2 regions of the Paenibacillus sp. LRG-1 genome follow, and region 2 is predicted to be linked to the other one. Evidence: riboswitches for the same ligand, from Rfam matches in the RefSeq annotation. Region 2 holds a riboswitch; the other holds the start of a gene.
The links. A riboswitch is a leader RNA that binds a small molecule or an ion and turns the genes downstream of it on or off. The one in region 2 is predicted to bind glycine.
Positions count from the first base shown of each region.

Region 1: another riboswitch for glycine. It lies ahead of sdaAB (L-serine ammonia-lyase, iron-sulfur-dependent subunit beta); the one in region 2 lies ahead of ACUUJN_RS20510 (alanine/glycine:cation symporter family protein).

Region 1 covers NZ_CM170126.1:460,937-468,534, forward strand. Annotated here, with positions in the region: gene ACUUJN_RS02070 (Ig-like domain-containing protein) at 1-425, shown strand, start outside; gene sdaAA (L-serine ammonia-lyase, iron-sulfur-dependent, subunit alpha) at 496-1,395, opposite strand; gene sdaAB (L-serine ammonia-lyase, iron-sulfur-dependent subunit beta) at 1,385-2,074, opposite strand; glycine riboswitch at 2,286-2,401, opposite strand; gene ACUUJN_RS02085 (DUF6359 domain-containing protein) at 2,616-4,205, shown strand; gene ACUUJN_RS02090 (ABC transporter ATP-binding protein) at 4,531-5,562, shown strand; gene ACUUJN_RS02095 (ABC transporter ATP-binding protein) at 5,540-6,466, shown strand; gene opp4B (oligopeptide ABC transporter permease) at 6,480-7,448, shown strand; gene ACUUJN_RS02105 (ABC transporter permease) at 7,477-7,598, shown strand, end outside.
Region 2 covers NZ_CM170126.1:4,642,831-4,650,428, reverse strand. Annotated here, with positions in the region: gene ACUUJN_RS20520 (LacI family DNA-binding transcriptional regulator) at 1-887, opposite strand, end outside; gene ACUUJN_RS20515 (glycoside hydrolase family 1 protein) at 1,101-2,558, shown strand; glycine riboswitch at 2,727-2,803, shown strand; glycine riboswitch at 2,822-2,916, shown strand; gene ACUUJN_RS20510 (alanine/glycine:cation symporter family protein) at 3,076-4,494, shown strand; gene ACUUJN_RS20505 (iron-containing alcohol dehydrogenase) at 4,552-5,724, opposite strand; gene ACUUJN_RS20500 (carbohydrate ABC transporter permease) at 5,880-6,707, opposite strand; gene ACUUJN_RS20495 (carbohydrate ABC transporter permease) at 6,730-7,598, opposite strand, start outside.

The sequences.
Region 1 (7,598 bases), 1.9 Mb from region 2:
TTAAATCGAGTGATGGTAAAGAAAAGGACGTTACGGCCCAAGCTGAATGGAAAACGTCTAATTATAAGGTAGCCACTGTTAAAAAGGGTCAGGTTACTGCGGTTAGCTACGGTAAAGCTAACATTCAGGCGAAGTTTGGCGGGAAGGTAATCAGCGTACCCGTGGATGTTGATACGCTTAAATATCTGCAAACAGACGAAGTTGCTTTGAATTTGAAGGCAGGACAGCTGGCCAAGGTTACGGCTACAGCCACGTATAAGGATGAGTCGGAGAAGGATGTTTCCAAACCGGCTGTCTGGTCCTCGTCCAGAATTGTTGTTGCGACCGTCAAAGACGGTAACATTAAGGCACAGGGCAAGGGCAAAGCAGTAATTACTGTGAAATATGCAGGTAAAATGACGAAGATACAGGTAACCGTTCAGTAAAAAAGAGAGCAAGCATACGTCCAAGGACGACATGCTTGCTCTTTTTTTTAAGGAGGCTACCGCTTATAAATTATGACTTATCCTTCTTGGTCGGTGTGTTGCGTGTAAGTGATTCAGTCAAACGCTTGCCAGTCGGCGTCTGGGCCAAGCCGCCTTTGGCGGTCTCGCGGTGCTTCGACGGCATCGCACTGCCGACTTCAAGCATCACGTCAATGACTTCGTCAGACGGAATAGCGCTGCGCACACCCGCCAAAGCCATATCCGCTGCGGCAAGCGCAGTCACGGCTCCCAGCCCGTTGCGCACGATGCACGGAATCTCCACGAGTCCGGCGACGGGATCGCAAATCAGGCCGAGCGTGTTCTTAAGAGCGAGGCCCACGGCGTGAACAGCCTGTTCAGGCGTACCACCACGCAGCTCGACCATAGCGCCAGCAGCCATCCCGATAGCTGAACCAATCTCAGCCTGACAGCCTCCCTCCGCGCCAGAAATGAAGGAGTTGTTGGCGATCACGTAGCCAATGGCTCCAGCGGCGAACAGGCCGTTCACCATATGCTCATCATCCCAGCCGAACCGCTCCTGCGCACTGATGAACACACCAGGGATAACCCCACATGAGCCTGCGGTAGGCGTGGCGACAATACGACCCATGGATGCATTTACCTCCGACACAGAGAGGGCATAAGCCATGGCGAGCGCGGAGGCATCGCCGGAGCAGGTTTCCCCTGACCGCAGATACTCGGCTAGGCGCTTGCCGTCACCGCCCGTCAATCCACTGCGGGATACGGTGTCTTGTGTCTGACCGCGATGAACGGCTTCCTTCATGACTTCATAATAATCAGACATTTGGCGAAAGATTTCTTCCTCCGTTGTATTCGTCTCTTGTACCTGCTCTTGAATCATCAAGCGGCTAATTGTGGTGGATTCTTCAGCGCATAAAGCGCTGATTTCATGCAGATGGCTAAACCGCATCGGATTCAGCTCCTTTTTTCAAATTAATCATCTTAATTTCATACATATGAGGTAAAGAACGCAGTTCCGCAATCAGTTCAGCTGGAGCAGAACTGTCCGTTTCAATGGCGGTGAGTGCTTCACCATCCCGGCCTTTGCGATCTACGTGCATATAGGCAATGTTAATGTGGGCCGCGCCCAGCGCTGAAGTTATCGCGCCCAATGTACCGGGCTTATCCGAGTGGAGAAGCACCAGCGTAGGCAGCTCCCCGGTCAGATTGACCCGGAATTCGTTAAGCTGCTGGACATGGATGCTGCCGCCGCCGATGGAGGAGCCCAGCAGTGTGCGCTGATCCTCGCCCTTCCACAGCTCGAAACGGACAGTGTTCGGATGAGGCGCGGGGAGTCCGCTGACGGCGAATTCCACGGCCATCCCGGCTTGCTCTGCCCATTGCTCGGCATCCGGAATCCGGTGATCGTCCGTATCGTAATTAAGCAGCCCTGCGATGAGCGCCAGGTCTGTACCGTGTCCTTTATACGTGTCGGCAAAGGAGCCGTACAGTGTCATGCGGGCACGGTCAGGCTGCGTCCCGAGCCAGTGCCGGGCAACGCGTGCGAGCCGCACCGCGCCTGCGGTGTGTGAACTGGAAGGTCCGGTCATGGCCGGACCGATAATAGAAAATACATCTTTGAAACGCATGGTGTGGCCCCCTGTATGTTCTAATACCATACTATATGGTATTTCCGCGTCTTTGCGCGGTTATGACGGTTCCTAATGCTGACGCACAATGTGAGCACAAAAAAGGACAGGATAAGGAAGTTTCCCTTATCTCTGTCCTCGTTACCTGAGAGTTTCGTGCGGTGTTCTTACCGCCTTACCCCTTGGGTGGCTTGCGCTCTCTCCAGAGTTGCGTCAGATGACGATACATGGACCTGAGAGATTATCCGTCAGCCGGGTGCTGACGTCTTGCTCCTTCGGTGCCGCCAGAGTGTAGGCTCCCTGGACAGACTCTCCCGTCATCTTCATTCGCGTATACCGTTCTACATGTCTTCCTTAGCGTAATGTATGCCGTGCACGGTGTCAATCACAGGTTTAATTTTTACATAAACAGGTGCGTTTCCAATAAAAAAGATTAAAATTTACATAATTATGGATGAAACCAGGAAGGAATTAGAAGATTGGCGGCTAATCTGATAAAGGACAAGTATATTTATGGAAATCATAGGAGGGATATTGACGTATGGTAAAAGGCTTGCGATTCACAGGTTCACGCTTAAAAGGGATGTTGCATCTAGCAGCGATCGTATCACTGCTGATTGGGATCTTCGTTCCATTCGGTCAGGTCAAGGCGGAGGGAGCATTGACAGTAGCCGAAGCACTTCAGCGCCAAAGCAGTGGAGGTACGGTGACGGTGGAAGGTTACATCGTCGGACATGCTACCGGATCGAAAACGGCTAACTTTTCTTCCCCGTTCGCGAATGATTTTAACGTACTGATTGCCGATCAGGCAAATGAACGTAATACGTCTAATCTGTTGGATGTACAGCTGACTTCAGCGTACAGAGGGCAATATGGGCTATCAGGCCATCCTGAGCTGATCGGCAGCAAAATTCGTGTGACGGGTACACTCGGCGCCTACAATAATTTTGGTGGAGTGAAAAGCCCAAGCGCTGTTGAACTGGTAAGCGGAAGCGAGCCGGGGGAACCAGGCGAACCTGGCAACCCGGGTCAACCCGGTACTACACTGCCGGATGGAAAAGGCAAAAAGGTGCTGTTCGATAATACGCACGCACAGACTGCTGGTGCAGCAGATTGGGTCATTGAAGGCGCCTTCTCCGACTTTGCTAATGGACTGCGTAATGTAGGCTTTACGGTAGACCAATTGAATCGTCCTATTCCTTTTACTTATGGAGAGCAGGCCATAACATATGACAAGCTGCGCCAATATGATGTGTTCATTATTGGTGAAGCGAATGTTGCCTTTAAGGCATCCGAGCAGGCTGCCCTGCTGCAATACGTGAATAGCGGGGGGAGCGTCTTCTTCATCTCCGATCATTATAATGCGGACCGTAACAAAAACCGTTGGGATTCCTCCGAGGTTATGAATGGTTACCGTCGTGGAGCCTATACTAATCCGGCCAAGGGCATGACTGCAGAAGAAGCTGCATCACCGGCGATGCAAGGATTAACAAGCTCCGATTGGCTGGCGGCCAACTTTGGCGTTCGTTTCCGTTACAATGCGCTGGGTGATGTGAATGCTACCGACATTGTAGCCGCAGATCAATCTTTCGGCATTACCAAGGGTGTGCGCTCGATTGCAATGCATGCAGGATCTACGCTGGCTATTATTGATCCTACCAAGGCTAAAGGCATTGCTTATATCCCTTCAGGCACGAAAAAATGGGGTAATGCGGTAGACCAGGGAGTTTATAACGGCGGGGGCCGTGCGGAAGGACCTTATGCCGCTATCTCCAAGGTAGGTCAAGGCAAGGCAGCGTTCATCGGTGATTCTTCCCCTGTAGAAGATGCTACACCGAAATATGTGCGTGAGGAAAACGGACAGTCGAAGAAGACATATGATGGTTTTAAAGAAGTGGATGATTCCACCTTCCTGGTGCAAACGGTTCAATGGCTTGCATGGAAGCAGGACTACACGAAATTGTCTGATGTGGCAGGTTTGACTCTGGATCAGCCAACGAAGCTTCTACCATTTGAGGAGCCTGCGGCTTCCACAGAACCGCAGCCTGAGCCTTGGTCTGCTCCAGCAGCAGGCTACAAATGGTACGATCCTAGAACGTTCAAGTCTGGCTCCTATGGAGCGGCTTCATAATTATCGCCAGAAGCTCAATGTGAGCTGGTATTAGTTAGTCGTTTGATCCCTGCAGAGGGATCAGGCGACTTTTTTTGTGATGAAAATTAACCTGTGGTTGGTTATTTCATTACATTTTGTGCCAGAAAGGCCGCGCTACTGCTGGATCATTGATTTTTTAAATGATGTTGATAGCATAATCTTAATTGATATATCCATATACTGGTGATAGGATGTATTCAAATTATTCCGACAAAAACGGTATGTAATGTTCATGAGAGGTTTTAAACATCAAACATGGTGAGAATAAGCGGGACAAGACCATGGAGAATGGAGGAAGCGCGCATTGAATACCGGACCCGTGTTGGAAATTAAAGGATTATCCGTATCTTTTCGCATCAAGGATCAATATCACCCCGCAGTCGACCATCTGGATCTGACGGTCAACCCCAATGAAGTGCTGGCTGTAGTCGGAGAATCCGGCTGTGGCAAAAGCGCGCTGGCGCTTTCGATCGCACAACTGCATGACATGGAACGCACGCGTGTAGAGGGAGAGGTCCTTTTTAAAGGCACGGACCTGAACCGTCTTTCTTCAGGGCAAATGAATAAAATCCGCGGAGCGGGCATTGGCATGATCTTTCAGGACCCGCTGACAGCACTCAACCCGTTAATGAGCATTGGTAAGCAGATTGAGGAAAATCTTGATTATCATACGTCACTATCTACGAAGCAAAAAAGGGAACGTGTGCTGGAGCTGCTGGAAAGCGTAGATATACCGAATCCTGTGCGTGTGTATGAGCAGTATCCGCATGAACTGTCAGGAGGGATGCGTCAGCGTGTGATGATCGCGATTGCCATAGCTTGCCGACCTTCTCTTATTATCGCAGATGAACCAACTACTGCGCTCGATGTAACGATCCAATCGCAAATTCTCGACTTGCTCAAACAGCTTCAACAGGAGAGTGGGAGCGGAATTATCTTGATTACGCATGATCTTGGTGTTGTGGCAGAAGTAGCCGACCGCGTGGTGGTCATGTATGCCGGAGAAATCGTGGAGAGCGCTGATGTTTTTGAATTATTCAGGCATCCACAGCATCCGTACACGCGTTCTTTGCTTGCTTCCATGCCGGGATCGCATACCAAGGGGGAATCACTGCATGTCATCGGCGGCATTGTTCCCTCATTACAAGATATTCCCCGCAATAGCTGTCGCTTTGCCCCGCGTATTCCCTGGATTCAGCAGGGAGTGCATGAAGACCATCCCCAACTAAATGAAATTTCCCCTGGACATTGGGTCCGTTGTACATGTTACCAGCATTTTCATTTTGAAGACGAGGCAAAGGGGGAAGCTGCTCATGGCACTACTGGAGTTAAATGATTTGAGGGTCCACTATCCGGTGCGCGGTGGTTTCTTCCAGCGTGTTATCGATCAGGTGAAAGCAGTGGATGGCGTGTCGATCAGCATTGAGGCAGGCCAGACATACGGGCTGGTGGGAGAATCCGGCTGTGGAAAAACGACGACAGGCAGGACGATCATCGGTCTAAATAAGCTGACGAGCGGACGGATTCTTTTTAAGGGAAAGGACCTTGCGGCTCTGAGCCGTAACAACCGTCATCCGCTGCGTAGAGACATTCAGATGATTTTTCAGGACCCCTACTCTTCGCTCAACCCGCGCAAGCGCGTATTGGATGTCATTGCTGAACCGCTGCGAAATTTTGAAAGGCTGAGCAGTGAGGAGGAACGGAGGAAAGTACAGACGTTGCTGGAAAAGGTCGGCTTGAACGCCGATGCAGCCTACAAATATCCGCATGAATTTTCCGGGGGGCAACGGCAACGGATCGGGATCGCGCGTGCGCTGACATTAAACCCCAAGCTGATCATTGCTGATGAGCCGGTGTCGGCACTGGACGTTTCCGTGCAGGCACAGGTGCTGAATTTTATGAAGGATGTGCAACGGGAATTTAATTTGACGTATTTGTTCATCAGTCATGACTTGGGTATTATCCGCCATATGTGCGACCAAATCGGTATTATGTATCGAGGCCGTCTAGTGGAGCAGGGGAGCGAGCAAGACATTTATGAGCGTCCACAGCATCTGTATACCCAGCGCCTCATTGCAACCATTCCCAATATTGATCCTACAAAACGGCTGGAAAATGCCCAAAAAAGGCGAATGCTTTTATCCTCCTACAAAACAGAGCTGCCCAAACATCTAGACGTGAGTGGAAAGCCGTTTGCACTAAAATCAGTAAGTCCATCCCATCAAGTCGCGCTACCATAAGGGGGGTACAGAAATGTGGAAATTTACACTGCGTCGGCTGCTGGTTATGATCCCTCAACTTTTTGCACTGAGCGTGCTTATATTTTTCCTGGCTAAGGCTATGCCGGGGGATGCACTGACAGGACTTATTACTTCGACACCCAATCTGAATCCGGCCGCACTGGAAGAACAGCGACAAAGACTGGGACTGAATGACCCGGTGTGGGTGCAGTATGGGAACTGGCTCGTCCAGCTTGCTCACGGGGATCTGGGCAAATCTTATGTACATAAAATTAGCGTTACCGATCTGATTGGCAGCCGTCTGGGAAACACGTTCTTTCTGGGCGTAGTAATTCTGGTTCTGACGTATCTGATCGCCATTCCGCTCGGCGTACTCAGCGGTCGTTATCAGCATAGTCTGCTGGACAAAACCGTAGTGGGCTATACCTATCTCAGCTTTGCGACACCTCTATTTATACTCGCGTTGTTGCTGCTGTACGTATTCGGATTCAGGCTCGGCTGGTTTCCAACCAGCGGCAGTGTGGATGTAGGCGTGGAGCCGGGGACATGGTCATATTACGTGAACAAGTCGTATCATCTCATTTTACCGGCGGTTACAGGCGCATTGCTCAGTACAACGGCTACGATTCAGTATTTGCGCAATGAGGTCATTGACACACGACTGAAGGATTTTGTGAAAACAGCGCGTTCCAAAGGGGTGCCCGAAGGTAAAATTTATTCCCGCCATATTTTCAAAAACTCTCTATTGCCGATTGCTGCCTTTTTGGGCTATGACCTAACGGGAGTAATTGCAGGCAATATTTTTCTTGAATCTATTTTCGGTTATCCGGGGTTAGGCCAATTATTTCTCCAGTCCATCACTCAACGGGATTTTTCAGTCGTGAACGCACTGGTCATGGTCTCCGGCTTCTTGGCGCTATTAGGGACCCTTTTATCTGATGTCATCCTAAGTAAAGTTGATCCCCGCATTCGAATCGAATAGCGAACAAGTCTAGAGAAAGGGAGGGATTATGGTGTCTATTCAGGTGGAGGAGGTCTTCACGCCGGAAATCATTCGTAAATCACCATCCAGTTGGTCTGTACTGCGTCGTGAGCTGGTGCGTGACAAAATGGCCTTGGTTTCCATTGGCTT
Region 2 (7,598 bases):
AAAGCATTTTGTGCTTGAGCCATGATGGGATTTTGAATCGTTGTAATCCCCATCGTATGCGCCAGCTCCGTGTTATCGAATCCGACAATCGCCAGATCTTCCGGTACGTTCAGCCGTTGTCTGCGTGCTTCGCAGAGAATGCCCACTGCTACATAATCGTTAGCACATAAAATAGCCTCTGGGAATTCTTCCCGACGCTGTAACAAATCCCGTACGACCTGTTCGCCATCACGGATATTATAAATAGAAGAGTGATTCCAGTGTTGCAACACTGGAAGATTGTGCTCACTCATGATCTGTTCGTAGGCTCGTTGTCTGCTATGGGTATTGATGCTGCTCGGACGACCAAAAGCATTGGCTATACGAGTATAGCCTTTTTGTATCAAATGTTTTAGCGCTAACATATATCCTTCATACTGATCCATAGCGACGGAGCGAATATCGGTATGCTCCATTCGTTGCCACGAAACGATCGGGCCATATTTGCAATAGGTACTCAAAAAATCAGTGTCATTCACGCAGGAAATGATGACCAGCGCATCGACTCTTTTTCTTTTTAAATCCTCAAAGGCTTGAAGCTCTTTCTTTTTGTCTTCTCCCGAAGTATAAATAATGGTTTGGAATTCATACTGGCCGGCTACTTCCACAAAGCTGTCCAGAAAAGCCAGAACAATTTCATTAATAGTTGAAGTAATGATACCGATCTGAAGCGTCTGACCCTTGGATAGAGAAATGGCATTCCGATTAGGAACATAATCCAATTCCTGCATGATTTTTAAAATCTTAGTTCTTGTTTCGTGACTGACATGGGGTGACTGATTTAATACTCTGGATACCGTAGCTTTGGAAAAGCCCGCCAGTTTTGCAATTTGATCAAGATTCGACATGATGCTTCTCCTCACATAAGAAAAAAATACTTGACATGAAACGCGTTACAACGATTAGGATGCTTATGAAGGCATTACGTCTATTTTAAAGCATCTGTCAATCCTTTTCAAAGGAAGAACGGTTACCGTTAGGTATTGATTCACATTTGCAGCACTTGATGGGATTACTTGACCAAAGTAAAAATCTTAAATACGGAAAGAGGTTTTTATACCATGACGAAGACGCTAAAAGGATTTCCGAAAAACTTCTTGTGGGGCGGGGCAACCGCAGCCAACCAATTGGAAGGTGCTTTTGACGTAGATGGAAAAGGATTGTCCAGTGCGGACATGGTTGCCTATGTACCCAAAGCAGAGCGCAAGAACGATCATGCTATGGAGATTTCGTCCGAGCGACTCGAAGACATTTTGGCAGGCAAAGTCAATGCCCGTTTTCCAAAACGTGAAGGTGTGGACTTCTTCCACCACTACAAAGAAGATATTGCATTGTTCGCGGAAATGGGCTTTAAGGTATTTCGTATGTCCATCAACTGGTCGCGGATTTTCCCGAATGGCTATGATGCCGAGCCGAATGAAGCGGGACTGCAATTCTACGATAATGTATTTGATGAGCTGCGCAAATATGGTATTGAACCGCTGGTAACATTGTCACATTATGAGACACCGCTGGGTTTGACTCAGAAGTATAATGGCTGGCTGGGTCGTGAAGTTATACAGCACTACGTAAATTATGCCGAAACTGTGTTCACGCGTTATAAGGATAAAGTAAAATACTGGCTGACTTTTAATGAAATCAATGTAATGACCATGAGTCCGTTTACTGGTGGCGGGGTGGTCATTGACCGCGTAGAAAACAAGCAGCAAGCGATATACCAAGCACTGCATCATCAATTTGTAGCTAGTGCACTGGCGACAAAACGAGGACATGAGATCATCCCGGGCTCTCAAATCGGCTGTATGCTGGCTCGTTTGGAAAGCTACCCACATACGTGTAACCCACAGGATATACTGAAAGCCCAGCATGAAAATCAGATGAACCTGTTCTTTACGGATGTGCATGCCCGTGGGGAATATTCCAACTACATGGATCGTTATTTTGAAGAAAATAATGTTGTTATACACACAGAACCAGGCGATGCCGAAATTTTAAAAAATAACACGGTCGATTATATCTCATTCAGCTACTACATGACCTTGACCGTATCTGCAGGTCCAGAAGGCGAGAAAGCAGCAGGAAACCTGATTGGCGGCGTGAAAAATCCATATTTACAGTCCTCTGACTGGGGATGGCAAATTGATCCGATCGGTCTGCGTGTTACGCTGAACACGTTATATGACCGCTACCAAAAGCCGCTGTTCATCGTGGAAAATGGCCTAGGTGCTTATGATAAGGTAGAAGAAGACGGATCTGTGCATGACACATATCGTATTGATTACTTGCGTCAGCATATTGTTCAAATGAAGGAAGCAATTGCCGACGGTGTTGATCTGCTTGGTTACACCAGCTGGGGTCCTATCGACCTTGTGAGCATGTCTACTTCCGAAATGTCCAAGCGCTACGGATTTATTTACGTCGATCTGGATGATGACGGTAACGGAACGCTCAAACGCTCCAAAAAGGACTCATTTAACTGGTATAAAAATGTGATAGCAACCAATGGTGAAGAATTGTAATTCCAAATTTTCTCGGGCGGGTATAGCAGAGGACATCCTAAGGATGCAATCTGCTGTACCCGCTTTTTTGATAGACACAATAATAATATTTCAGAGGGTTTCACAAACTTTTCACTTGTAATAAACTGAAAGTTTTCTGTATAATAAATAAAAATTTCATATGTCTGGTTGATGTTTGCGGGAGATGGAACGAAAGTTCCGACCGAAGGGGCAAAACTCTCAGGTGCTTAGGCTGATTACAGCAACAAGCGGGGACCGTAAACGGACAGAACTCTGGAGAGACCCTTAATTGGGCGCCGAAGGTGCACCGCAGAGAACATCTGCTTAAACTCTCAGGCAAAAGGACAGAGACGCGAATAACCTGTGACAGGGAATGCCCTAGGCTTTTTTATAAGCTATTAGAGGCAGAAACCTGCGCAAGATGGTTGTATTTTTTCGTGCCTTTAACCTCTCCAGGAGTCGAATCAGCGGATTTGACTCTTTTTTGTTTTCTAATATGCTGGAGGAGCGGGTTGAAATGAATTTGGTACATGTGTTAGAAGCGATTAGCAGTTGGATATGGGGGGCGCCTCTCATCATTCTTGTCATGGGAACGGGGTTGTGGCTGACCATACGTTTGAAGATGCTGCAGGTATTCCGCCTGCCCCTGGCGATCAAGCTGATCGGTAAGGCCCCGAATGAAGGCAGCGGGGATGTAAGTAGTTTTGCGGCTTTGAGTACAGCGTTGGCGGCTACAGTTGGCACAGGAAGTATTGTCGGCGTAGCGACAGCCATTAAGCTGGGCGGGCCGGGTGCCTTGTTCTGGATGGTCGTTGCAGCCTTTTTTGGGATGGCGACGAAATATGCGGAAGGTGTACTTGCGGTAAAATACCGGGTGAAGGATCGGAATGGGCAATTTTCCGGCGGCCCGATGTATTATATTGAGAAAGGTCTGGGACGCCGTTTTAAACCGCTGGCGATGCTGTTTGCTTTTTCGGGCATGCTGGTAGCGTTGTTCGGGATTGGAACGTTTCCGCAGGTCAAAGCGATTGTATCTTCGACCGAAAACAGTTTTGGCGTTCCGCCCATTGTAACGGCACTGATTATTGCTATCCTTACAGGACTTGTTACTATTGGAGGACTCAAAAGCATTGCCAAGGTATCGACGAAGGTCGTTCCTTTTAAAACAGGCTTGTACGTACTGATCTGTCTCATCGTACTGATTCGGTTTGCTGACCAACTACCTGCCGCAATTGCGCTGGTGCTCCATTCGGCATTTTCAACTACATCTGCAACGGGCGGATTTGCCGGAGCTACGATTATGCTGGCGATGCGAAGTGGGGTAGCCAGAGGTATTTTTGCCAATGAGGCCGGATTGGGAAGCGCACCGATTGCAGCCGCAGCTGCCAAAACCAAATGGCCTGCGGAGCAAGGGCTAATTTCCATGACAGGCGTGTTTATTGATACGATGGTTATTTGTGTGATGACCGGGTTGACGCTACTGGTTAGTGGTGTGTGGAGCGGGCCTACCGATGCGGGCCTGATGACTCAGCAAGCATTTTCCAGCGCATTCCCGCTGGGGGCAGAACTGCTCACAATCATTCTGATTATGTTTGCGTTCACCACCATGCTCGGCTGGAACTATTACGGGGAACGCTGTGTTGAATATTTGCTTGGGGTCAAGTGGATTAAGCCATACCGCTATCTGTTCATCCTACTGGTTGCCGGGGGCGCGTTCATTAAACTGGATGCGATTTGGCTGCTGGCAGATATCTTTAACGCAATGATGGCTTTCCCGAACCTGATTGCCCTGCTCGGCTTATCAGGAATTGTAGTCGCAGAAACCCGAACCTATATGGATTCTCTGAATTCTAGTAAGAAAAAGGGCATTCTTGCAGGTGCCAGTGTAGGGGCAGCTATCCAAGTAGAAGAAAAAGGACAAACGGTTAATTCATAAATTCCAAAAGGGAGTGCCCTCAGTCATCACAGGCTTGAGGACACTCCCTTTTGAATGTTATAACGATGCGTGCAAAATAGCTGAAATATCTTCTTGGTTCAGCTTTTTATAATTACCGAAGCCTCCGTATTCCATTTCACGGGCTGCAATGTTTGCGACTTTTTCCAATTGCTCATCATTAATATTGTAATCGGCCAGGGTGGAAGGGGCACCGAGACTTGTCCAGAATGCACTCAGGCGATCAATCCCCTCCAAAGCAATTTCCTTATCCGTTTTACCAGTGGTATCTAAATCAAACATGCTGAGCATCAGCCGCTTCATGCGTGCAGCATCCTGATCCACCGTATGTCTCATCCAGTTGGGGAACAGGATCGCCAGACCGCCAGCATGAGGAATATCATATACAGCGGATAATGCATGTTCAATCGTATGCGAAGCCCAGTCCCCGAAGTAGCCCATTTGTAGTGTTCCGTTAAGGGCAATCGTTCCGGCATATAAAATCGTTTCACGATGCTCGTAGTTGTGCAAATCCTCCAGCAGCTTAGGTGCAGTTTCGATCACGGTTTGCAACACGGAAAAGCACATACGATCTTGCAACGGTGTATTTTTAACATTGTGAAAATATTGTTCAAACACATGGCTCATCATATCCACCATGCCATATACCGTCTGATCACGTGGCACAGAGAAGGTGTTTTTTGGGTCCAGAATCGAGAATTTCGGATGCGTTACCGCGCTGCCCCATACGTATTTTTCGTTCGTTTCCCAGTTGGTGATAACAGAATCCGGATTCATTTCTGAACCGGTGGCGGCGAGTGTGAGGATGGTGCCGAATGGCAGAGCCTGGGTCGGCATGTGCTTTTTGTTGATAATATCCCACACATCGCCGTCATATTCAGCCCCTGCTGCGATGGCTTTGGTGCAATCAATAACGCTTCCACCGCCTACAGCAAGTAAGAAGTCGATTTTTTCATTTCGGCAAATGTCGATACCCTTCTTAACGGTGGACAAGCGCGGATTCGGTTCTACGCCGGACAATTCATGAATGTTCAGATGTAGCGGTTCTAACGCGTTTAATACCTGGTCATATAGACCATTTCGTTTGACACTTCCGCCTCCATATACCAGCAAAATGTTTTTGCCGTAATTCAGCAGTTCCTGCTGGAGTTCTTCAATTTGATTGTCTCCAAAAATTAATTTGGTGGGGTTATAATATGTGAATTTGTTCATCTGGTAAGTTTCCCTCAGTTCATAGTTCATAGTTCATGTTCAAATCGTAAATCGCTTAACCTGATTGCCTGTTGGATACCTAACTTCATCATGTAAGCTATTTGAAATGACGATTAGCTATTATACATGAAATGAATAAGGGAATTCAAGTAAATCTAATCTTTGACCGCTCCGGCGGCAAGATCGGAAATAAACTGGCGGCTAATGAAAAGAAATAAAATAATAAGTGGCAGTACAGCCAGCAGGGTGCCCGCAATGACCATCGCATAATCCGTATTGTAAATCCCGTTCAATTGTGACAGTGCAATCTGGAGCGTGAATTTACGTTCATCCGTTAAGACGATTAGCGGCCATAAATAATCATTCCAGGCTCCTATAAAGGTAAATGCGCCGAGAAAAGCGAACGCAGGACGTAGAATAGGCAGTGCTACATTCAAGTACAGTCGAAAAAAGCTGCATCCGTCCATCCGGCCCGCATCCAGCAGTTCCTTTGGAATGGATTCTTCCGCATATTGACGAATCCAGAAAATGCCGAAGGCATTTACCATCCCCGGGATGATAAGCGCTTTGAACGTACCTACCCATCCAAAGGAGGCCATCATGACAAAGGAGGGGACAAGCGAAAGTTGTGAAGGGACCATCATCGTAGCTAGCAGAACGATAAATAGCACTTTTTTGCCCGGAAAATCAAACTTGGCGAATGCAAAACCTGCTAGTGAATCGAAAAACAGAACCAATAGGGTAACAGAACCGGCTACAAAAAGGGTATTAAAAAAGGCTCCGGCAAAATTAATCTGTTGTAATACTCTCGTTATGTTATCCAAGAAGTGGCTGCCAAACCACAATTGTGGTGGAAAACGATAGATGTCTGAGGTTGTACGGGTTGCCATGACGATCAGCCAGTAAAATGGAAACATCGACAGAATGATTCCCACCAACAATCCGGCATATAAAACAAAGGATTTTGCGCGTGTCTGCATCATGTTGTGAAGCTCCTTCCCATCGTTATTTTTTACCTTGAACGAGTTTCCAGTTTATGATGGAGAATAGAGCAATGATGAGGAACATGCCCCATCCGACGGCTGCACCATATCCAAAATAGTTGTTAATGAACGACTCGCGATACAGGTATAAAACGATGGTCATGCCACTTGCCCCGGAACCGCCGTCATTACCGACCAGGACCTGTGGCTCGGTGAAGAGCTGCATACCGCCGATGGTGGACGTAATCACCGTAAACAGAATGACTGGGCGTAGCATGGGGATAGTGATGCGGAAAAAAGCTTGCGCTCCGGTTGCCCCGTCTATTTTGGCGGCCTCATACAGCACATGCGGAATACTCTGGAGTCCAGCCAGATAGATGATTGAGTTATAGCCCATCCATCTCCATACGACCATAGAAGAAATGGCGATTTGGATACCCCAGGGCACATTCAGCCATTGAACCATGGGTAGCCCCATGAGTTGCAGAAGGTAGTTAAGAAATCCAAAATTGTTGGCAAATAAGGCACCGAATATGATGGCAACAGCTACAATAGACGTCACATTTGGCAGGAAGAATCCGACTCGCCATAAGGTACGCATTTTCACAAAAGGGGCATAAAGCAGAAAGGCAATAATCAGTGCGAAGAATAGCATCGGAATCGTTGCATACACCCAGATCACAAAGGTGTTGCCTACAGCCTGCCAAAATTCATGATCTGTTACAAGGTAGCGAAAGTTGCCCCAGCCGTTGTAGGTCATGTCTCCGATCCCGTCCCATTTGTGAAACGCTAGATATAATGAAAAACCAATCGGAAACAGTCCAAAGATGCCAAACAGTAGATAAAACGGCGAGATCGCAGCATAAACGGCACGGTGCTTCCAGATTTCTC